3 linked regions of the Maricaulis maris genome follow. Each later gene encodes a partner of the first gene's protein in a complex. Links are inferred from orthologs where the notes say so. Each region holds a gene or a part of one and is shown in the gene's direction. Other genes may lie near its edges.

The links.
Region 2: secY (region 1) and secG share a complex: the UniProt entries of both Escherichia coli proteins name them as parts of the sec protein translocase complex. The link is inferred for Maricaulis maris from one-to-one orthologs.
Region 3: the proteins of secY (region 1) and secA are in contact, whole or in part, in a crystal structure (PDB 3DIN), measured with the Thermotoga maritima proteins. The link is inferred for Maricaulis maris from one-to-one orthologs. Residues at the interface, in WP_004081795.1 of Thermotoga maritima: Glu108, Gly109, Glu110, Glu111, Ala236, Glu237, Arg238, Arg239, Ile240, Thr241, Ile242, Gln243, Tyr244, Ala245, Arg246, Arg247, Val248, Thr249, Gly250, Arg251, Arg252, Val253, Tyr254, Gly256, Ala257, Ser258, Thr259, Tyr260, Leu261, Pro262; in WP_004082002.1 of Thermotoga maritima: Glu261, Ala262, Arg263, Lys300, Ala301, Arg302, Thr303, Ile304, Ile305, Leu323, Tyr324, Asp325, Pro326, Val329, Ser330, Tyr333, Ile336, Lys340, Phe345, Val349, Glu363, Phe364, Tyr374, Ser375, Gly376, Gly377, Glu393, Ile395, Thr482, Ser483.

The regions. Positions count from the first base shown.
Region 1 is NZ_AP027270.1:917,175-924,485, forward strand. What follows is about bases 3,837-6,656. They hold secY (preprotein translocase subunit SecY), read left to right. Parts: upstream 3,837-4,486; coding sequence 4,487-5,827; downstream 5,828-6,656. Other genes in these bases: rpmD (50S ribosomal protein L30), read left to right, coding at 3,837-3,933; rplO (50S ribosomal protein L15), read left to right, coding at 3,974-4,453; AAA969_RS04185 (adenylate kinase), read left to right, coding at 5,824-6,390; rpsM (30S ribosomal protein S13), read left to right, coding at 6,535-6,656. Outside these bases: rpsQ (30S ribosomal protein S17), read left to right, coding at 1-151; rplN (50S ribosomal protein L14), read left to right, coding at 192-560; rplX (50S ribosomal protein L24), read left to right, coding at 560-874; rplE (50S ribosomal protein L5), read left to right, coding at 867-1,427; rpsN (30S ribosomal protein S14), read left to right, coding at 1,477-1,782; rpsH (30S ribosomal protein S8), read left to right, coding at 1,799-2,197; rplF (50S ribosomal protein L6), read left to right, coding at 2,210-2,743; rplR (50S ribosomal protein L18), read left to right, coding at 2,752-3,114; rpsE (30S ribosomal protein S5), read left to right, coding at 3,127-3,735; more of rpmD, read left to right, coding at 3,748-3,836; more of rpsM, read left to right, coding at 6,657-6,903; rpsK (30S ribosomal protein S11), read left to right, coding at 6,915-7,304. UniProt on the Escherichia coli protein: The central subunit of the protein translocation channel SecYEG. Consists of two halves formed by TMs 1-5 and 6-10.
Region 2 is NZ_AP027270.1:1,505,251-1,511,986, reverse strand. What follows is about bases 2,304-5,012. They hold secG (preprotein translocase subunit SecG), read left to right. Parts: upstream 2,304-3,350; coding sequence 3,351-3,674; downstream 3,675-5,012. Other genes in these bases: AAA969_RS07070 (CTP synthase), read left to right, coding at 3,750-5,012; AAA969_RS07080 (response regulator receiver protein), read left to right, coding at 2,304-3,261. In the rest of the region: AAA969_RS07090 (peptidylprolyl isomerase), read right to left, coding at 1-1,219; tpiA (triose-phosphate isomerase), read left to right, coding at 1,394-2,143; more of AAA969_RS07080, read left to right, coding at 2,215-2,303; more of AAA969_RS07070, read left to right, coding at 5,013-5,378; AAA969_RS07065 (pyridoxal phosphate-dependent decarboxylase family protein), read right to left, coding at 5,422-6,736. UniProt on the Escherichia coli protein: Subunit of the protein translocation channel SecYEG. Overexpression of some hybrid proteins has been thought to jam the protein secretion apparatus resulting in cell death; while this may be true it also results in FtsH-mediated degradation of SecY.
Region 3 is NZ_AP027270.1:2,398,776-2,406,247, forward strand. Bases 2,304-5,748 are described here. They hold secA (preprotein translocase subunit SecA), read left to right. Parts: upstream 2,304-2,680; coding sequence 2,681-5,548; downstream 5,549-5,748. Other genes in these bases: AAA969_RS11395 (peptidylprolyl isomerase), read right to left, coding at 2,304-2,366; AAA969_RS11405 (GNAT family N-acetyltransferase), read left to right, coding at 5,576-5,748. In the rest of the region: AAA969_RS11380 (methyltransferase domain-containing protein), read left to right, coding at 1-785; AAA969_RS11385 (Flp family type IVb pilin), read right to left, coding at 909-1,070; 8-oxo-dGTP diphosphatase MutT, read right to left, coding at 1,072-1,488; more of AAA969_RS11395, read right to left, coding at 1,539-2,303; more of AAA969_RS11405, read left to right, coding at 5,749-6,037; AAA969_RS11410 (hypothetical protein), read right to left, coding at 6,412-7,350. UniProt on the Escherichia coli protein: Required for protein export, interacts with the SecYEG preprotein conducting channel.

The DNA.
Region 1 (7,311 bases):
CCCGCTGCTGCGCAAGACGGTCCGTCGCACCAAGCGTTACCACGCGCATGACGAAGCCAATGCGTTCAAGGTGGGTGATCAGGTCCAGATTCAGGAATGTGCACCCAAGTCGAAGTTGAAGCGGTGGGAGGTGGTCACCGTCGAGGCGTAAGCCTGGCGAGAGACCAATCCTTTCCTAAGGAGGATCTGCGATGATCCAGATGCAAACCAATCTGGACGTGGCTGACAATTCTGGCGCCCGCCGTGTGCAGTGCATCAAGGTGCTCGGCGGTGCCAAGCGTCGCTATGCCCACGTCGGCGACATCATTGTCGTCTCGGTCAAGGAAGCCATTCCGCGTGGTCGCGTTAAGAAGGGTGATGTCCGCAAGGCCGTCGTCGTTCGCGTGGCCAAGGACATCCAGCGTAAAGACGGTTCCGTCATTCGCTTCGATGGCAACGCGGCTGTGATTATCAACAATAACAACGAGCCGCTCGGCACGCGTATCTTCGGACCGGTTCCGCGCGAACTTCGCGCCAAGAACCACATGAAGATCGTCTCGCTGGCGCCGGAGGTGCTGTAATGGCTGCCAAGATCAAGAAGGGCGACAAAGTCGTCATTCTCGCCGGCCGTGACAAGGGCAAGACCGGCGAAGTCACCAAGGTCCTGCCGACCGAGGATCGCGTCTTTGTGTCTGGCGTGAATGTGGTCAAGCGCCACACGCGTGCGACCCAGACCGACCAGGGCGGCATCAAGGAAAAAGAAGCCTCCATCCACGTCTCGAACGTGGCGTTGGCCGATCCGAAAACCGGCGAGGCAACTCGTGTCGGCTTCAAGATTGAAGACGGCAAGAAGGTGCGCGTCGCCAAGAGCTCGGGCGAGGTTATCGATGTCTGATACCGCCACCTACACCCCGCGTCTCCGCACGAAGTACAAAGATGTCATCCGTGCGGCGATGAAAGAAAAGTTTGGCTATGCCAACGACCTGCAGATCCCGCGTCTCGACAAGATCGTGATCAACATGGGCGTTGGCGAGGCTTCCCAGGACTCCAAGAAAATCAAGGGCGCCCTGGAAGATCTCGAAGCCATTTCCGGCCAGAAGCCGGTCAAGACCGTTGCCAAGAAGTCGATCGCCGGCTTCAAGCTCCGTGAGGAGCAGGTGATTGGTGCGAAAGTGACGCTGCGCCAGGACCGTATGTACGAGTTCCTGGACCGTCTGATCACGATCGCCCTGCCTCGCGTGCGTGACTTCCGTGGACTCAATGGTAAGAGCTTCGACGGTCGCGGAAATTACGCGATGGGACTGAAAGAGCATATCGTGTTCCCGGAGATCGACTACGACAAGGTCGAGAAGATCCGGGGTATGGATATCGTTGTCTGCACGACCGCAGGCAGTGATGAGGAAGCGAAGGCCCTGCTGGCCGAGTTCGATTTCCCCTTTACGAACTAACGCAGCAGGAACGCAGGGCCGCTCGGGCTCTGCACGCAGGAGGACTTAAATGGCGAAAACTTCCGCAGTCGAGCGCAATTTGAAGCGTGTGCGTCTGGTCAAGCGTTATGCGGCCAAGCGCGAACAGCTCAAGGCGATCGCACGCAACAAGGACCTGCCGGTCGAGGAGCGTTTTGCTGCTCAGCTGAAGCTGGCCGAAATGCCGCGCAACTCGGCAGTATCCCGCATCCGGAACCGGTGCGAGATCACTGGCCGTCCGCGTGCTTTCTATCGCAAATTCCGCATGTCGCGTATTGCGATGCGCGACTACGCCAGCCAGGGCATGATCCCGGGCATGGTCAAGTCGAGCTGGTAAGAGAGGAGACGAGAACATGTCTGTGAATGATCCTCTCGGCGATATGCTGACCCGTATCCGCAATGCGCTGATGCGCAGCAAGCGGTCCGTCAACACGCCGGCCTCGGCCCTGCGCCGCCGCGTGCTCGACGTTCTAAAGTCGGAAGGCTACATCCGTGACTATGCGGAAGTAGAGCATGCCTCCGGCATGAAAGAGTTCGAGATCGAACTGAAGTATTTCGAAGGTGACTCGGTCATTTCGGAGATCAAGCGTATCTCCAAGCCGGGCCGCCGCGTTTATTCCGGCGTCAAAGATCTGCCGCTTGTCCAGAATGGCCTCGGCATCGCAATCCTCTCCACGCCCAAGGGCGTGATGTCGGATTCGGTGGCTCGTGAGTCCAATGTGGGCGGCGAGATCCTCTGTCACGTCAGCTAAGGGAGCGAACCAATGTCACGTATCGGTAAACTCCCGGTCGCCATCCCCGGCGGGGTCACGGCGACGCTCACGGAGACGTCGCTGACCGTCAAGGGTCCCAAGGGCGAACTGTCCATGACCTTTGTTGAGGAAGTGAATGTCGAGCAGGGCGAAGATGGCATTGTCATCAAGCCGCGCGACGAGACCAAGAAGGCCCGCGCGATGTGGGGCATGCAACGTGCCCTGGTCGCCAACCTGGTTCAGGGGGTCACGGCCGGCTACGAGAAGGATCTCGAGCTGGTTGGCGTTGGTTATCGTGCGCAGATGCAGGGCACGTCCCTGAAGCTGTCGCTCGGCCTGTCGCATGACGTCGTCTACGACGCCCCGGAAGGCATCACCATCAGTGTCGGCAAGCCGACCGAAGTGAAGATCGTGGGCGCTGATAAGCAGCGCGTCGGCCAGACAGCCGCCGAGATCCGTCGCTTCCGTCCGCCGGAGCCTTACAAGGGCAAGGGCATCAAATATGTCGGCGAGTATATCCGCCGCAAAGAAGGCAAGAAGAAGTAGGGCGAGCGATGAAAACTCAACGCGAAAAATCGGTCCGTCGCGCCCAGCGCAACCGGATCCGTCTGCGCAAGTTCGCCAATGGCCGTCCGCGGCTGTCGGTCTACCGGTCTTCGAAGAACATCTATGCCCAGATCATCGACGATGTGTCGGGCAAGACGGTCGTCGCTGCCTCTTCCCTCGAGGAAGCCGCTCAAAAAGAGCATGGCAAGGGTTGCGACACGAAGGCTGCCGAGATCGTCGGCAAGCTGATCGCCGAGCGCGCAGTCAAGGAAGGCGTCAAGGACGTCGTCTTCGACCGTGGCGGTTACATCTTTCACGGGCGTGTCAAAGCGCTCGCAGAGGCGGCCCGCGAGGGCGGCCTGAACTTCTAAGGGAGCGGACGTATGGCTCATCAGAACGAGCAACGTGGTGACCGCGGTGACCGTGGCCGAGGCCGTGGCCGTGGCCGGGACCGCGACCAGGAACGCGATGACGAACTTGTAGACAAGCTCGTCCACATCAACCGCGTCGCCAAGACCGTGAAGGGCGGCCGGAACTTCCAGTTCGCAGCCCTCGTCGTGGTCGGTGACCAGAAAGGCCGCGTCGGCTTCGGACAGGGCAAGGCGCGCGAAGTGCCGGAAGCCATCCGCAAGGCCACCGACGAAGCCAAGAAGAACATGGTTCGCGTCCCGCTGCGCGAAGGCCGTACCCTGCACCATGACGGCAAAGGCCGTCACGGCGCCGGCAAGGTCGTCCTGCGGGCAGCGCCTCCGGGTACCGGCGTCATCGCCGGTGGGCCGATGCGCGCTGTGCTGGAAACCCTCGGGGTCCAGGACGTGGTTGCCAAGTCGGTTGGCACGTCCAACCCGTACAACATGATCCGCGCCACCATGGACGCGCTGAAGGCGCAGTCGAGCCCGCGCTCGGTTGCAGCCAAGCGTGGTCTTAAGGTTGGCGATCTGGTGAACCGCCGCGATGACGGCGCGTCCTCACCGGAAGCGATCGAAGCGTAAGGACCGGACACAATGGCCAAAAAGACCATCCGCGTACGCCAGACGGGCAGCGCCATCCGCCGCCCGCAAGATCAGCGTGCCACGCTTATCGGCCTCGGTCTCAACAAGATCGGTCGTGAGCGCGAGCTGGAAGATACACCGTCTGTCCGTGGCATGATTGCCAAGGTCAGCCATATGGTGGAAATCGTCGAGGAGTAGGTCCCTGCTGGGGAAACCGCTCCATCGAATGGAGAACGACATGCGTCTCAATGAATTGCGCGACAATGACGGTGCTACCAAGATCCGCACCCGCGTCGGCCGTGGTATCGGTTCCGGCAAGGGCAAAACGGGTGGCCGCGGCGTCAAGGGCCAGAAATCCCGTTCGGGTGTGGCTATCAAGGGCTTCGAGGGCGGCCAGATGCCGCTTCATATGCGCCTGCCGAAGCGGGGCTTCAACAAGCCGAACCGCAAGGCTTGGGCAGAAGTGAATCTCGGCCGTATCGAGAAGGCAATTGCCGAAGGCAAGATCGACGCGAAAAAGCCGATCGACGCTGAAGTCCTGATGGCTGCGGGCCTGGTCCGTCGTCAGCTGGATGGCATCCGCCTCCTTGCGAAGGGCGAGCTGAAGTCCAAAGTAGAGATCACCCTTGCCGGTGCCTCCAAGGCAGCGGTTGCCGCGGTCGAGAAGGCCGGCGGCAAGGTGACCCTCACCGCCGTGGCAAAAGACGCCGCGGAATAAGCGACTTAACGCCGACCTTTTAAGGACGTCTTCATGGCTTCAGCTGCCGAACAGCTTGCTGCGAACATGAACTTTAGCTCCTTCGCGAAAGCGAAGGAGCTGCAGCAACGCATCCTGTTCACGATCGGGATCCTGATCGTTTACCGGATTGGTACTTTCGTGCCGATTCCCGGGATCGATCCGGAGCAATACGCACGCGTCTTCGATTCGCTGGGCGGGCAGGGGCAGGGCATCCTGTCCATGTTCAACATGCTTGGCGGCGGTGCCGTCGAGCGCATGGCGATCTTCGTGCTCAACGTGATGCCGTATATTTCGGCCTCGATCATCATGCAGCTGATGTCAGCCACCATTCCCAGCCTTGAAAAGCTGAAGAAGGAAGGTGGCGAGCAGGGCCGGCAGCAGATCAACCAGTACACCCGGTATCTGACTGTTTTCCTGGCCACGGGCCAGGCCTTCGCTATCGCCATGGGCATGAATACGCCCAATAGCGACGGTGTCGCGCTGGCGCTCAATCCCGGGCCCTTCTTTATTGCCTCGACCGTGATCACGCTGGTCGGTGCCACCATGCTGCTGTTGTGGCTGGGTGAGCAGATCACCGCGCGCGGTGTTGGTAATGGTGTGTCCCTGATCATTTTCGCGGGTATCATCTCGGCTGTGCCGGGTGTGATCGGTGGCGCGCTGTCGCAAGCCTCCTCGACCGGCGACGGCACGGTCCTTCTGGTCGGCACGGCGCTGATCCTGATCGGCCTGACCCTGGTCGTCTTCATGGAGCGCTCGCAGCGCCGGCTTCTGGTCCAGTACCCCAAGCGCCAGCAGGGAAATCGCATGGTCGGAGGCGACACCTCCTTCCTGCCGCTCAAGCTGAATACCGCAGGCGTCATTCCGCCGATCTTCGCCTCGTCCCTGTTGCTGCTGCCGGCAACGGCGGCCAGCTTCCAGGCCCAGTCTGGTGCCGGATGGCTGCAGACGATGGTGGCCTATCTCGGACCGGGGGCGCCGCTCTTCATGGTGCTCTATGCCGCCATGATCGTGTTCTTCTGCTTCTTCTACACCTCGGTCGTCTTCAACCCTGAGGACACCGCCGAGAATCTGAGGAAGTATGGCGGGTTCCTGCCGGGCATTCGGCCAGGTAAACGGACCGCCGAGTATATCGACTACGTCCTCTCCCGCCTGACCCTGGTTGGAGCCCTGTACCTGGTCCTGATCTGTATGGTGCCCATGATGCTCAATCCGCAGACGGCGCTGGGCGGTACGTCCCTGCTCATCATCGTTTCGGTGACGCTGGATACGGTTTCGCAGATCCAGTCCCATTTGCTGGCGCACCAGTACGAGGGTCTGATCAAGAAATCGAAGCTGCGGGGACGCAAGCGATGAACATTATCCTGTTCGGACCGCCGGGCTGTGGCAAAGGCACCCAGTCTAAGCGTCTCGTCACCGAGCGCGGCTGGGTGCAGCTCTCCACCGGAGACATGCTGCGCGAAGCAAAGGCGGCCGGGACAGAGTTGGGTCTGCGCGTGTCTGCGATCATGGATGCCGGAAATCTGGTGTCCGACGAGATCGTGATCGAGTTGATCGAGGAATGTCTGCCGGAGGCCGAGGCCGCCGGTGGCGCCATCTTCGACGGCTTCCCGCGCACGGTTGCCCAGGCAGAGGCGCTTGATGCAGCGCTGGCCAAGCGTGGCACCCAGGTTGATGCCGTTGTCCGCCTGCTGGTGGATGACAATGAATTGGTCGCCCGTATGGAAAAGCGGGCGGCGGAAGAGGGACGGGCCGATGATAATATCGACGCGTTCAAGGTACGTTTGAAGAACTACCAGGATCAGACAGCGCCGCTCATCCCGTTCTATGCCCAATCGGGCAAGTTGCGGGAAGTCCCCGGCATGGGATCCATGGACGAGGTCGCAGCGGGAATTGCTGCGGCTCTCGAAGAGAAGTGACACACACCTGTTGCAACCCCATTGACGGGGTGGCAACGCTGACTGTAGATAGCGCCCTTCGCGAAACGGGCGAGCTGATGCGGTGACCGAAAGGTCGCCCCATGGTTCGTCCGTGTATGGCGTTCAGAATTTGGGAGATGGAAAGTGGCCCGTATAGCCGGCGTCAATATTCCGACGAATAAGCGCGTAGAGATCGCGCTTCGCTACATCCACGGCATTGGCCCGGCCAAGGCGAAGGAGATCTGCGAGCAGGTTTCCATCATGCCCGAGCGCCGCGTCAGTGAACTGACGGATGCAGAAGTCCTGCAAATCCGCGAAGTGATCGATCGTGATCACATGGTGGAAGGGGACCTGCGCCGTGAGGTGGCTGTGAACATCAAGCGTCTCATGGACCTGGGTAACTACCGTGGCCTGCGCCACCGTCGTGGCCTGCCTGTCCGTGGTCAGCGCACTCACACCAATGCGCGTACGCGCAAAGGTCCGGCCAAGCCGATTGCCGGCAAGAAGAAGTAGGGCCCTGAGCAATGGCTAAGGAAACTGGCCGCGTTAAGCGGCGCGAACGCAAGAACATCACGTCGGGTGTTGCCCACGTGAGTGCTAGCTTCAACAACACCATGGTGACCATTACGGACGCCCAGGGAAATGCAATTTCCTGGTCGTCGGCCGGTCACATGGGCTTCAAGGGTTCGCGCAAGTCGACCCCGTATGCAGCCCAGATGGCCGCTGAAGACGCTGGCAAGAAGGCGATTGAACACGGCATGAAGACCATCGAAGTGAAGGTCTCCGGTCCGGGTTCGGGGCGCGAGAGCGCGCTGCGTGCGTTGCAGTCGGTGGGTTTCACCATCACCACCATCCAGGACGTCACGCCGATCCCGCACAACGGTTGCCGTCCGCCGAAGCGCCGTCGCGTCTAGTACGCTG
Region 2 (6,736 bases), 590 kb from region 1 along the record:
CTTCAAGCGAGGCGCCGTCAGCACGCGCGGACTCGAAGGCGGCGATGGCCTCATACATGTTGTCCGTGGCCTGGGCAGTGGCCGCATCGGCCTGCAGGCGCTCACGTTCCTCCTCGAAGCTCGGCACGGTGGCGTCCTCAGCGAGGGTCACCAGCACCGCGCTCCAGCTGAAGCGGCCTTCGACGGCCTGCGCCTCGCCTTCGCTCATGGCGAAGACAGTTTCGCCAAGCTGGCTGTCGGGAACCTCAAACAGCTGGACGCTGTCCTGGACCAGCGGGGCATCGAGACCCAGGGCACTGGCGACAGCGGCCGGCGTCTCGCCATTGGCGAGGCGGGCAGCGGCCTCCTCGGCGGTCGCCTGGTCGCTGGTCGTCAGCTGGGCAAAACTGCGCAGGGCCGGAGTGCCAAGGCGGTTGGTCTCGACCTCGTAATCATAGGTCTCGCGCAGGGTTGCCTCGTCGATGGCGACATCGCGGATGAAATCCTCGATGCGGAAGCGGACCAGGGTGATGGCGCGGAATTCCGGTCGGGTGAAGAGCGGCTGCCCGTTGGCGCCGGGGGTCTCCTCGATGAAGGTCTGGAGCTCCTCATCGGTCGGATCGGCGATCTCGTCAGCGGTCGAGGCGTCGATGACGAGGCCGGTTACCCGGCGCTGTTCCTCGGCGACCAGGTAGCGAGTCGCGGCGATCTGGTCAGGAATGCCGGAAAAGCTGGCGAGCGTGCCCAGTAGCTGGGACCGCAGGATGTCACTCTCGATATCGCGGGCGAACTGGTCCTCGGTCATGCCGGAGCGGCGCAGTGCAGCCACCATGGTGTCGCGGTCGAAGCGGTCGGTGACCGGATTGCGGAAGGCGGGAATGTCAGCGACATCGCGGACGATCGTGGCATTGGACGCCTCCAGTCCGAGGTCCTGGGCCCGGGCAGCGAAGGCGGCGAGGGTGATCTGCTGCTGCAGGACCTGGCTGGCGAGCCCTTCCTGGCGCGCCAGGGCCCGCGTGATACTGGGATCCTGCTCCTGCAGGCGGGCCACTTCACGGTCGAACGCCGTCGCCAGCTCGCGCTGGCTGACCCGTTCCGGGCCGACCACAACCACGGCATCACCGCTTCCGGTAAAGATGCCCCCGGCTCCGGGAAGGCTGATGGCAAAGGCCAGAACCAGCAGGACAATGATGACCAGCGCCAGCGGCGACTGCGCGAAAGACCGGAAATTTGACAGCATGAGACCGAAAAACCCTTGGGAAACGTCGCGCGGAAGGTAACGGCGCGGTATTGCGGTCGCAAGCGCCGGGGGCGGTTGACCTGCGATTGTGGGCAGGCCCCGTTGCCCAGGCCGGGTTAGATGAGTAATCCTGCCGCCTCGAACGGGGACGAAGCTGGGTCAATCGGGGGCAGGATGACGCGTCGCACACTCATCGCGGGAAACTGGAAAATGAACGGCCTGGCTGACGGGCTGGGCTTCTTTGCCGAGATCGCTCCGGCGGTGGCGAAAGCCGATGCCGACGTTCTGGTCTGCCCGCCGGCGACCTTGCTGCGTGACGCGGCGCGCCTTGCGGCGCCTCACGGGGTCCGGGTCGGGGGGCAGGACTGCCATGCGGCGACCAGCGGCGCCCATACCGGCGACATCTCGGCCGCGATGCTGCGCGATGCCGGTGCCAGTCATGTCATCGTCGGTCATTCCGAGCGCCGTGCTGATCATGGCGAAAGCGATGGCGATGTCCTGGCCAAGGCCGAGGCCGCCCTGGCAGCCGGGGTGACCCCGATAATCTGCGTCGGCGAGACCCGGGAGGAGCGCGAGGCCGGGCAGGCGGCGGCCGTGGTCGCGCGTCAGCTCGCCGGTTCACTTCCGGTTGTATCGCCGGGTATGGAGTTGGTCATAGCTTATGAGCCGGTCTGGGCGATCGGCACCGGATTGACCGCGTCGGTGGAGGATGTTGCGGCCATGCATGACGCCATCCGCGACCAGCTGCCTGAACCGCTAACCACCTGTATTCTTTATGGAGGTTCGGTCAAGCCGGACAATGCGGCCGAGCTCCTCGCGCTCGCCGATGTCGATGGTGCGCTGGTCGGCGGCGCCAGTCTCAATCCGCTTGATTTCATGGCGATAATCAAGGCGGTCAGTCGCAAAAGCGAACCACTCCGGTAAGCGGATCGAAACTTATTTGCGTCAGGGTCCAAGGCTAAGTTTTGTCTAGCTGCTTTGGAGCCGATCCGAGTATGGCCGATACCGACTACGCCCGGGCCTCCGTCCTGTTGTTCGATCCGATACACGTGAATCAGCGCACGACGCGCTATGCCTTGTTCGAAATCGGCTTTCGCAAGATCGAGTGCGTTTCCTCGCTGGAAGATTTCAAGAGCGGAATCGCCGACAGTGCGCCGACCCTGATCGTTGCCGAATCCAGCGCAACCGATGCCGAGATCTTCAACCTGGTCCGTGCGGTGCGGCGCGGGGAGGTCGGCGGCAATCCCTTTGTCGTGATGCTGCTGACTACCTGGAGCCGCGATACCGGTCATATCCGCAAGGCGATCGAATGCGGCGCGGACGATGTCATCGTGCGTCCGTTCTCGACCATGTTCGCCGAGGAGCGCGTGAAGACGCTGATCAAGGGACGCAAGGACTTCATCGTCACCTCCGATTATATCGGCCCCGACCGGCGCAAGGATCCCGGGCGCTCGACCGATGCGCAGCCGATCACCGTGCCGAATTTTCTCAAGGCCATGGTCGAAAATGACGAGGAAGCGCTCAGCAACGGCCAGCAATGGGTCAATGAGGCGCGCGAGGCTGTCACCACCGAGCGTGTGCGCCGCGTGGCCATGCGGATCGTGATCACGGTCGAGCTCGAAGCCTCGCAGACGAAAGAGGGCAAGGTCCCCGTCGCCCTTGACGTCAAGGACCTGCAGCGCTCGGCCCGGGAATTGCGCGCGCATGTGCTACGCGCCCGCCGCCGCGAAGCCGCCGAGGTCGCCGCCGCGCTGATCGATCAGATCGAACAGCTCGGTGATGGCCGCAATGCCGAGCCCGGGACGCTGAAACTGGTCAAGGAGCTGGCCATGGGCACCTATGCGGCCTTTGCCAATGGCGACACGATCGAACGCTCGAAGGACGAGATCGGCCGCACCGTTTCCAATCTGCGCAAGCGCCTGCAGGCGCGGGCCGAAGCCAACAAGCGCACGGCCCAGCTTGCCGCCGAGGCGGGCGCAGGGGAAACCGCAGACGATGCTGGCCAAGCCGGGTCACCTGAGATAAAACGCGCCGCGATGTGACCGGGCGGTGCTGGCATCGCACCGGAAACTCCTTATATCACTGGTCGAGCCGCCAATCCGGCGGTCCGGCCCGGCTTATGGCGGTATTCATGACCACAGTCCTTTTGATCATCCAGCTTCTGGTCGCCCTTGGTCTCATTGGCGTTATCCTGCTGCAGCGATCGGAAGGCGGGGCTCTGGGTATCGGCGGCGGCGGTGGCGGCGGCATGATGTCCGGTCGCGGCGCGGCCAATATCCTGACCCGCACAACCATGATTCTGGCCGCGGTCTTCATCGGCAATTCGATCCTGCTCGCCATCCTGACCGGTATCTCGGCGGACGGAAGCAGCGTGTTCGACACTGAAATCGACAACCCGGCGACCGGCGTTATCGAACAAGAGGATACGGGCGCTCCGGTGCCGACGGACGGCTAGTCCGACCCTCTTTTTTCACGACATTATCAACTCGCGTCTTTCGAGGCGTCCGAATCTGGGATAATCAGACGGCCCATGCCGCGATATATCTTCATTACGGGCGGCGTGGTCTCCTCCTTGGGAAAAGGCCTCGCTTCAGCCGCTATCGGAGCCCTGCTTCAGGCGCGTGGATATAAAGTCCGCCTGCGCAAGCTGGACCCCTATCTCAACGTTGATCCGGGCACGATGTCGCCCTATCAGCATGGCGAGTGCTATGTGACCGATGACGGGGCGGAAACCGACCTCGATCTCGGCCATTACGAGCGCTTCACCGGCGTTCCCGCCAGCCAGTCCGACAACATCACCACCGGCCGCATCTATTCGCGCATCATCGAGCGCGAGCGTCGTGGTGATTATCTCGGCGCCACGGTGCAGGTGATCCCGCACGTCACGGACCAGATCAAGCAATTCGTCCTGTCGGACGCCGGCGATGTCGATTTCGTGCTCTGCGAGATCGGCGGAACGGTCGGTGATATCGAGGGCCTGCCCTTCTTCGAGGCGATCCGCCAGCTCGGCCAGGAGCTCGGCGAAGAACATGCCGTCTTCCTGCACGTCACCCTGCTGCCTTTCATCAAGGTCGCTGGCGAGATGAAGACCAAGCCGACCCAGCACTCGGTCAAGGAATTGCGCTCGATCGGTATCCAGCCGGATATCCTCCTGTGCCGCTGCGAGATCCCGATCCCGGCTGGCGACAAGCGCAAGATCGGCCTGTTCTGCAACGTCAAGGAAAGCGCCGTCATCGAGGGTCGCGACGCGGCCTCGCTCTATGACGTGCCGCTGGAATATCATCGCCAGGGTCTCGATACAGAGATCCTGCGCTGCTTCGGCATCGACGATGCCCCGGCGCCGGACCTCACGCGCTGGGAAGCCATTTCCGACACCATCGCCAATCCCGACGGGGAAGTGACGATCGGCGTGGTCGGCAAATATGTCGGCCTGCTCGACGCCTATAAATCCCTCATCGAAGCGCTCGCCCATGGCGGCATCGCCAATGGCGTGAAGGTCAAGCTCAAATGGCTCGACAGCGAGCAATTCGAGAAGGACGACCCGTTCGAACCCCTGGAAGACGTGCACGGCGTGCTGGTTCCCGGCGGCTTCGGCGAGCGCGGCGTTGAAGGCAAGATTGCCGCAGCGAAATTTGCCCGCGAGCGCAAGGTGCCCTTCTTCGGGATCTGCTACGGCATGCAGATGGCGGTGCTTGAAGCCGCCCGCAACCTGGCCGGCTATGACGACGCGGTGTCCTCGGAATTCTCGAATACCGGCGAGCCGGTGATCGGTCTGCTGACCGAGTGGACGCGTGGCAATGAAGTCGAGACCCGCTCGGCCGGCGACGATATGGGCGGCACGATGCGCCTCGGCGCCTATCCGGCGGTCCTCAAGGAAGGCTCCAAGGTCCGCGAGATCTACGGCCAGGCCCATATCGAGGAGCGTCACCGGCACCGTTATGAGGTCAATGTCGGCTACAAGGACAAGCTGGAAGCCTGCGGGCTGAGCTTCTCTGGCCTGTCGCCGGATGGCATCCTGCCGGAAATCGTCGAGATCGCTGACCATCCCTGGTTCATCGGCGTGCAATTCCACCCGGAACTCAAATCGCGGCCCTTCGAACCGCACCCGCTGTTTGCGAGCTTTATCGCCGCAGCGCTGGAACAGAGCCGGATGGTTTAGGGGCGAGGGGCCTTCCCCTCCCTGCCAGCTGTGGAAAACCGTCTCAGCCGCCTGCCAGCTCGCCGATTACGCCCACAGCCTCCATCACATCGCCCCGCGTGCAGTCAAACTGCCCGACCTGGAAGCGGATCACATAGCGGCCGTCATGGCGGGTCTGGGTGAGGTAGGTGCGGCCGTCCGTGTTGATGCGTTCGAGCAGGTCCGCGGTAGCCTCGTCGCCAGCCGTGCAGGCAAAGCTGAACAGGCTGAAACGGGGCTCGGTGACAATCTGAAGGCCGGGCCGGGCGCGAATCGCCTCGCAGGCCTCGTTTGACCAGGCGATATGGTTGCGGATGCGGGTGCGCAGGCCCTCCAGCCCGTAGGCACGGATCAGGAACCAGAGTTTCAGCGCCCGGAAGCGGCGGCCGAGCGGGATGGTCCATTCGGAGTAATTGACCGCATCCTCCATGCCCGGCGTTTCCAGATAATCCGGCCGCAGGGTGAGGGATTTGAGCTGGTCGGTTGGGTCCTTCAGGAATTGCACCGAACAGTCGAACTGGGCGCCGAGCCATTTATGCGGATTGAAGACGATACTGTCGGCCCGCTCGGCCCCGGCCCAGATGTGGCGCAGCTCCGGGCAGATCATCGCCGAGCCGGCCCAGGCCGCGTCGATATGGGTGTAGAGGCCTTCCTCCTGCGCGATGGCGAGAATGGCCGCTACAGGGTCGCTGGCGCCGATGGCGGTGCCGCCGACACACAGCACGACACCGGCGGGCAGGTGTCCGGCGGCGCGGTCGGCGGCAATGGCGGCGCGCAGGGCAGCCGGGTCCATGCCGTAATCGCTGTCGGTGGCGATCTTGACCAGATTGTCCTGACCAATACCGGCGACCCAGCACGCCTTGTCGACCGAGGAATGGGTCTGCGCCGAGGCATAGATTCGCGGCGCGGCCTCACCGGCCAGACCGGAGCGGATGCCGCGCCAGTCCAGGGCTCGCTCGCGCATCGTCATGACGGCGGAGAGCGTGGCCGAGGAGGCGCTGTCCTGGATCACCCCGCGCCAGCCCTCGGGCAGGCCGACCGCCTGGCGCAGCCAGTCGATCATGCGGGTTTCCATCTCGGTCGCTGCCGGCGAGGTCTGCCAGAGCATGCATTGCGCCGCCATGGTGGTGACAAGCTGTTCGGCGAGCATCGAGGCCGGCGCTGCGTTGGCGGGGAAATAGGCGAAAAAGCGCGGGTGCTGCCAATGGGTCATGGCGTCGGGCACCAGACGCTCGAAATCGGCGAAGATCGTCTCCATCGAGGTGGCATCCTCGGGCGGCGTGGCGGGCAGGGCATCGAACACCTCGCCCGGCGCTGTCTGCGCCCGAACCGGCCGGTCG
Region 3 (7,472 bases), 1.5 Mb from region 1 along the record:
CCAGCGTCATGCGCGATTTCGACCGGGCCGCGATCCTCGGCGGCGGACCGGGCCTGACCGCGAGCCCGGCGGCAAGCGAGTTGAGGGCGAAGGTCGGTTGGTGGTGCCAGTCCGACCTGTCGGCATCGGTCACGGCCGGGCTCGGCGGCCCTGCGCTTGCTCTGGATGAGGAAAGCCTGCCCTTTGCCAGCGAAAGCCTCGACCTGGTGCTGGCACCGTGGGGCCTGCACTGGACCAATGACCTGCCCGGTGTCCTCGTCCAGATCAATCACGTGCTCAAGCCGGACGGTTTCTTCGCCTGCGCCCTGCCGGGTGGTTCGACCCTGACCGAATTGCGGCAATGCCTGATGGCGGCCGAGAGCGAGCTGACCGGCGGCGCTGCGGCGCGGATCTCGCCGCTCGCGGGAACCTTCGACATGGCCGCCCTGCTACAGCGGGCCGGCTTTGCCATGCCGGTCGCCGATGTCGACCGGATCACCGTTCGCTACGACCACATTTTTGCGCTGATGGCCGATTTGCGCGGCATGGGCGAGACGTCGGTGCTGGGCGACCGACCGCGAAAGCCGGCCACGCGGAGTCTGTTCGCCCGGGCTGGCCAGATATATGCTGAACGCTTTTCCGATCCCGACGGACGCATCCGCGCCACCTTCGAGATCGTCCATGCCGCCGGCTGGGCGCCCCATCCCGACCAGCCCAGGCCGAAACGGCCCGGCTCAGCGACACACAGGCTCGCCGACGCGCTTGGGGTCACCGAGACGTCACTGGGTGAGAAGGCGGGGCGCTAGCCGGACCCACACGCGGGTCCTCGAGCACTTTTCAAAAAGCGTGGAGCCGACCTTGCGGGTCGCAAACGCGGAAAGGCAGGAAATCAGAGCAACTTCGCTGCCTTTGAAATCAATGAAATTGCGCTAGAAGGGCGCCGCCGCACCGTTATACATGTCCAGGACGACTGGCCCGATAATCACCAGCGCAGCGACCCCGGCCATCGAGACGATCACGGCGATCAGCGCATATTCGATCGCCGTCGCGCCGCGTTCATTGCGGCAGAATCGGGTCAGGTGATCGCGCATCCTAGAGACGATCCCTCAGCTCGGCGGCCAGGGAGATGTCGGCGGCGGACATCTGGTAGTCGCGCAGCTTTTCCTTGCGGACCCAGGCCAGTTCCTGGCCTTCATTGGGCTGCGGGAAACCGTCCCAGGTGCGGCACAGGAAGAGCGGCATGACGATGTGGAAGCTGTCATAGGGGTGCGAGACGAAGGCGAACGGGTGCAGGCACCGTTCACACGGCTCGACACTCAGCTCTTCGCGCAATTCACGCACCACAGCCTGCTCCGGCGTTTCTCCGGGCTCGATCTTTCCGCCCGGAAACTCCCACAAGCCCGCCATTGGCTTACCCTCGGGCCGCTTGGCGATAAGGATGCGTCCGTCAGCATCCAGCAAGGCGCACGCGGCAACGAAGAGCACCGGTTTGGGGCTACCAGCTGTCATGGTCCCACATCTCCCTTAAGGACGTGTGCAGAAACGCGGTTAATCGCCGCCTAGCCGGGCTGGTCCGGGTCCGGACCGTCTTCCACGGGGCCTGGCGCGGCTTCCTGCGTCTCCTCTTCACCGTCTGCGGGCGCAGGCGCAAGCAGGAGCGACAGGTCGGCGCGCTCGATCACCGCCTGGTTCCGCAGCCCCTCGATCAGGGCTTCGAGCTGATCGAAGGTATAGAAGCGGGCGATGTTCGGGCGCAGGACCTCCAGCGAGGGCGGCGGCTGACGACGACGATCCACGACGGTCAGCAAGTGCCAGCCGAACTCCGTCCGGAAGGGCTCCGAGACGCCACCCTCCGGGGTCGCAAACGCCACGGCCCCGAACGCGGGCAGAATGCCTTCGCGCGAGAAATAGCCCAGATCACCGCCCTCGAGGCGGGTCGCCTGGTCCTCACTCATGGCCACTGCCAGTTCGGCGAAGTCGCGGCCCTGATCGAGCAGCGCCTTGATCGCGAGCGCTTCTTCCTCGGTCTGCACCAGGATATGACGGGCCCGCACCTCCTCGCCCAGCGGGATGAGACGGATCTGCTCCTCATAGATGCGCTGGATGGTCTCCTCGGTGACGGCGTCGGCAAGTGCCGTCTCGACCAGGACATTACCCAGGATCCGCTCTTCGGCCAGCGCCAGCCGGCGGCGGGCTTCCTCGGACTGGTTGAGCCCGCGGCGCCGCGCCTCGAGCGCCAGAAGCCGCTGATCGATCAGCTCCTCCAGCACCCGGTCGAACTCCTCACTGCCCGGCTCCGGAGGGGACCCGGCGGGATCATCGCCCTGGGCGACGGCCTCACGTTCGACATCGGAACGCCGGATCATCGTGCCATCGACCCGAGCCATGACCGGATCGGCCTCATCCAGGGACAGGCCGGAACGCCCGGGCTCGAAATCTTCGGCTGTCCGCCGCGGCTCAGGGCCGCAGGCTGCGCAAGTTGCAGTCAGCACAAAAATGCAAAAGACCCTGAAAACAGACACCTGTAGCGCCTCGCCTGGAAAGGGCACGCCGCCGGTCTGCCGCGCGCCTTGATTGACAGTTACACCCCTCATCCTTAAGTCACCCTGACGTTTCAAAGCAATGCTGTCGTCCCCGGCGAACGGAACGAAACCTGGGCGCCGGACGCCAGTTGCGCAGTAGTTCGCAAAGCCTGACCCAGATGCTCTCCATTGCCCGCAAGATCTTCGGAACCGAGAACGACCGCAAAATCCGCCGTTTGCGGCCCGTGGTTGAAAAAATCAACGCCATGGAGCCGGAGTTCCAAGCGCTCTCCGACGACGCGCTGAAGGCCAAAACGGCGGAGTTCCGCGACCGGCTGGAGAAGGGCGAAAAACTCGACTCACTGATGCCCGAGGCCTTTGCCGCGGTCCGCGAGGCGGCCCAGCGCGCCCTCGGCCTGCGCCCCTATGACGTCCAGCTGATGGGCGGCATGGTGCTGCATGAAGGCTCGATCGCCGAGATGAAGACCGGTGAGGGCAAGACCCTCGTCGCCACCTTGCCCTGCTACCTCAACGCGCTGCCGGGCAAGGGCGTGCACGTGGTCACCGTCAACGACTACCTGGCCACCCGCGACAGCGAGTGGATGGGCCGCGTCTTTGCCCAGCTGGGCATGACCACCGGGGTGATCGCCCACGGCATGACCGATCCGGAGCGCCGGGCGGCCTACGCCTGCGACATCACCTACGCGACCAATAACGAGCTCGGCTTCGATTATTTGCGCGACAACATGAAGTACTCGACCGAGGAAATGGTGCAGCGCGGCCACGGCTTCGCCATCGTCGACGAGGTCGACTCCATCCTGATCGACGAAGCCCGCACGCCGCTGATCATCTCCGGCCGGACCGAGGACCGCACCGAATTCTACAAGACGATCAACGAGCTGATCCCGCTTCTGGCCGAGGATTGCTACGAGATCGACGAGAAGGCCCGCTCCATCCTGCTCACCGAAGAGGGCAATGAAGAGATCGAGCGCCTGCTCCAAGAGCGCGAGCTCCTGAAGGAAGGCGATCTCTACGACGTCGAGAACATTTCCGTCGTCCACCACGTCAACCAGGCCCTGAAGGCGCACAAGATCTTCGTGCGCGACAAGGACTACATCATCAAGGACAATGCCGTTGTCCTGATCGACGAATTCACCGGCCGCATGACGCCGGGCCGCCGCCTCTCCGATGGTCTGCACCAGGCGATCGAAGCCAAGGAAGGCACCGAGATCCAGCCGGAAAACCAGACCCTGGCCTCGGTCACCTTCCAGAACTATTTCCGCCTGTACGACAAGCTCGCCGGCATGACAGGTACGGCGCTCACCGAGGCCGACGAATTCTTCGACATCTACAAGCTCGGCGTGCTGGAAATCCCGACCAACAAGCCGATTGCCCGGATCGACGAGGAAGACGAGGTCTATCGGACCCTCGAAGAGAAATACGCCGCCATCATCGACGAAATCGTCGACTGCCAGGAACGCGGACAACCGGTTCTGGTCGGCACCGCCTCGATCGAAAAGTCGGAAGTCATCGACCGGCTGATGAGCGACAAGACCGTCTTCAAGAAGATGCTCGGCCACCTCTATCCCAAGGATGAGGCCGCCAAGGCGGAGTTCGAGAAATCGGCCCGCGCGTCGGCCCGCACCCTGCCGGAAATGCTGAAGCTGATCCCGATCGACCACCAGGTGCTGAACGCCCGCTATCACGAGCAGGAAGCCTTCATCGTCGCCCAGGCCGGCGTGCCGGGCGCGGTGACGATTGCCACCAACATGGCCGGCCGCGGTACCGACATCCAGCTCGGCGGCAATGCCGACATGCGCCTCGACGCCTGGAAGGCCGAACAGGACGCCGCCGGCAAGACGCCGAGCCAGACCGAGATTGATCGCGAGATGGACGCCATCAAGGCCGACATCGCCGAGAAGAAGCGCAAGGCGCTGGATGCGGGCGGTCTCTATGTGCTGGCGACCGAGCGGCACGAAAGCCGCCGCATCGACAACCAGCTGCGGGGCCGGACCGGTCGCCAGGGCGATCCGGGCCGCTCGAAATTCTTCATCTCCGTACAGGATGACCTCTTGCGCATCTTCGCGCCGGAACGCCTCGACACCATCATGCGCACGCTCGGCATGAAGGAAGGCGAAGCGATCCAGCACCCGTGGATGTCCAAGGCGCTGGAAACATCGCAGCGCAAGGTCGAGCAACGCAATTTCGACATCCGCAAGAACGTCCTGAAATACGATGACGTGATGAATGACCAGCGCAAGGCGGTCTTCGAGCAGCGCATCGACTTCATGCTGTCCGACGATGTCGCCGACGTCATCAAGGACATGCGCCAGTCCACCGCCGAGGACCTGGTCTCCGAACACATCCCGCCGAAGGCCTATGCCGACCAGTGGGATATCGCCGGGCTGAAGCAGGCGCTCCACGACACGTTCGGCCTCGACCTTCCGGTCGAAGCCTGGGCCGAGGAAGAAGGCATTGCCGACGAGGAAATCCTCGAGCGGGTCTCCGAAGCCGCAGACCGCGCCTATGCCGAGAAAGCGACCAATGCCGGACCGGACCTGATGCGCCGGATCGAAAAATCGATCCTGCTCCAGGCCATCGACATCAACTGGCGCGAGCATCTGCAGAACCTCGACGCCATGCGCTCGATGATCGGTCTGCGCTCCTACGCCCAGCGCAATCCGCTGAACGAGTTCAAGACCGAGGCCTTCAACCTGTTCGAACGGATGATGGACAATCTGCGCGGCGAAGTGACCAAGCAGCTGATGCTGATCCGCTTCGAACGGGCTCCGGCACCGCCCAAGGAGCCGGAAGGCCTGACCGCAACCCATATCGATCCGCGCACCGGTCGCAACGAAATGGGCGACCCGGGCGCAGGTCCGGTCGCACCGCGCGTTTCTCCGACCCAGCGCCGCGTGTCGACACCGGCCGATCCGAGCCGTCCGGAGACCTGGGGCCGCGTCGCCCGCAATGCCGCCTGCCCGTGCGGATCCGGCAAGAAGTACAAGCAATGCCATGGTGCCATCGACACCGCCCCCGGCGCATGATTACGGCCGCCTGATGAGCGCACGCCAATGAGTGACGTCCAGCTGCGCCCCGCTCGCCTCGGTGAAGAGGATGCCCTGTCAGAACTGTGCCTGAAATCGAAGGCGCATTGGGGTTATGACGAGGTCTTCATGGCCGAGGTCGCGCCCTACCTCAAGGTGACACGGGACGCCATAGAGGCAGGGCTGACCACCTTGGCCGAACTTGCCGACGGCACGCCGCTCGGCGTCTGCCAGATCGATCCCGGCGGCCATCACGGCACGCTCGACCTGCTCTTCATCACGCCCGGCGCGATCGGCAAGGGCGTCGGTCGCGACCTCTTCGAGGACGCCAAGGCCAAGCTGAAGGCACGCGGCGAAACGGTGATGACCATCCTCTCCGACCCCTATGCCGAGGCGGCCTATATCCATATGGGCGCCAAGCGCGTTGCCATGCGGCCAAGCGCGGTCTTCAAGGGGCGGGAGCTGCCCTGGCTGGAAGTCGAGCTCTAGATGTGAGTTTTCATAAGGTTGGTCAACCGGGCTGAAGCCTTGAGACTGGTTGTTGCGACACGACCAGAGCAAAGGAACGCCCGGATGAACAGTCACAAGAATGCCGGAACGACGCCGTATTCGCGAGCCCTGATTGCCGAGCGGCCTTTCGATCGCATTGGCGGCCGAGGTCATCGCGACAGCGCGTCCCTGGACCGTGGCGGTTCCTTCCGCAGGATGGAGGCACGAAACCTGTCATTTACGCCCGGACCCGAATTGATGGGGCGCGCCCTCAATCAAGAGCGCGCGTAAAACGGCCGGCTCTCCGAAAGAGAACCGGCCGCACCAGGCGTCAACGCTTGAGGGAGCGGGGGGGCGCCCCTCCCGGTCGGCGCCTAGAAGTCGGTGATGGAGCTGACCGACACCGAGTTGCCGATCGCGGCAGCCGTGGCGGAGACGTCACCGGCGACATCGGAGATCGTCGCATTGGCGACCGCGCCGGTATAGGCGTTGTTGAGCTGGGTCGAGTTGAGACGAATGTCTGCTGTCTGCGGCAGTGTCGAGACGCTCAACGAGTTCGAGATGGCTGCTGTTGTGCTGCTCACATTCCCGGTGACATCAGAAACACCGACATTCGAGTAGGCACGCGGGTCAACATTGGTGGTCTGATAGTTGGTGATATTGGCCCAATCGGTCGCCTGGACGTCATAGGATGCCGAGTTCGCGATGGCCGCCGAGGTCAGCGCGACCTCGCCCTGGACGTCCTCGACATGGCCGTTCAGCGTGGAGATCGCGTCTCCGCGGAAGAACTGGTTGTTGCTGAGGTTCAAGCCCTCGCCAGCCGCCTCAACCGACAGCGAGTTGCCGATGGCCGCGGCGGTACCGCTGACATTGCCGACAACATCGTCAACCCCGATATTCAGGTCGGCCCGGAAAACACCGGTTGCGCGCTGGTTATTGACGAGCGACGCGTAGTCACTATCGCCAACCGTTGCACTGGCAGAGTTTCCGATCGCCGCCGCGGTCGCGGAGACATCGCCCACCACCGCATTGATGTCAGAGTTCAGCTCGGCTGATGAATCACGGTAGGTGGTCTGATAATTCTGGATCTGGACATTGCCCGCAATATCCGCGGAAAACGAGTTGTTGATCGCGGCAGCGGTCAGCGAAACCTCGCCGTTGATGCCATCAATCTCCGAGTTCAATTGGGCACGGGATTGCGCCCAGTTCGTCTGAACGTTGCGGACCGTTTGATCTTGGGCCGATGCGGACGCCGCAAATGCGGCAAAAACCAAAACGGTACAGCCGCCGGCAACGAGTGTCTTCTTGCTCATGTCGTTTCCTTCCTAGGACTAAAGCTGCAGCACGGTCGTCCCGCCTGCACGGTCGACCTCGCAACCGACGAACCACTCCAAAACCGGAGATTTCATTAGTATTTATAATGGATTAACGGCAA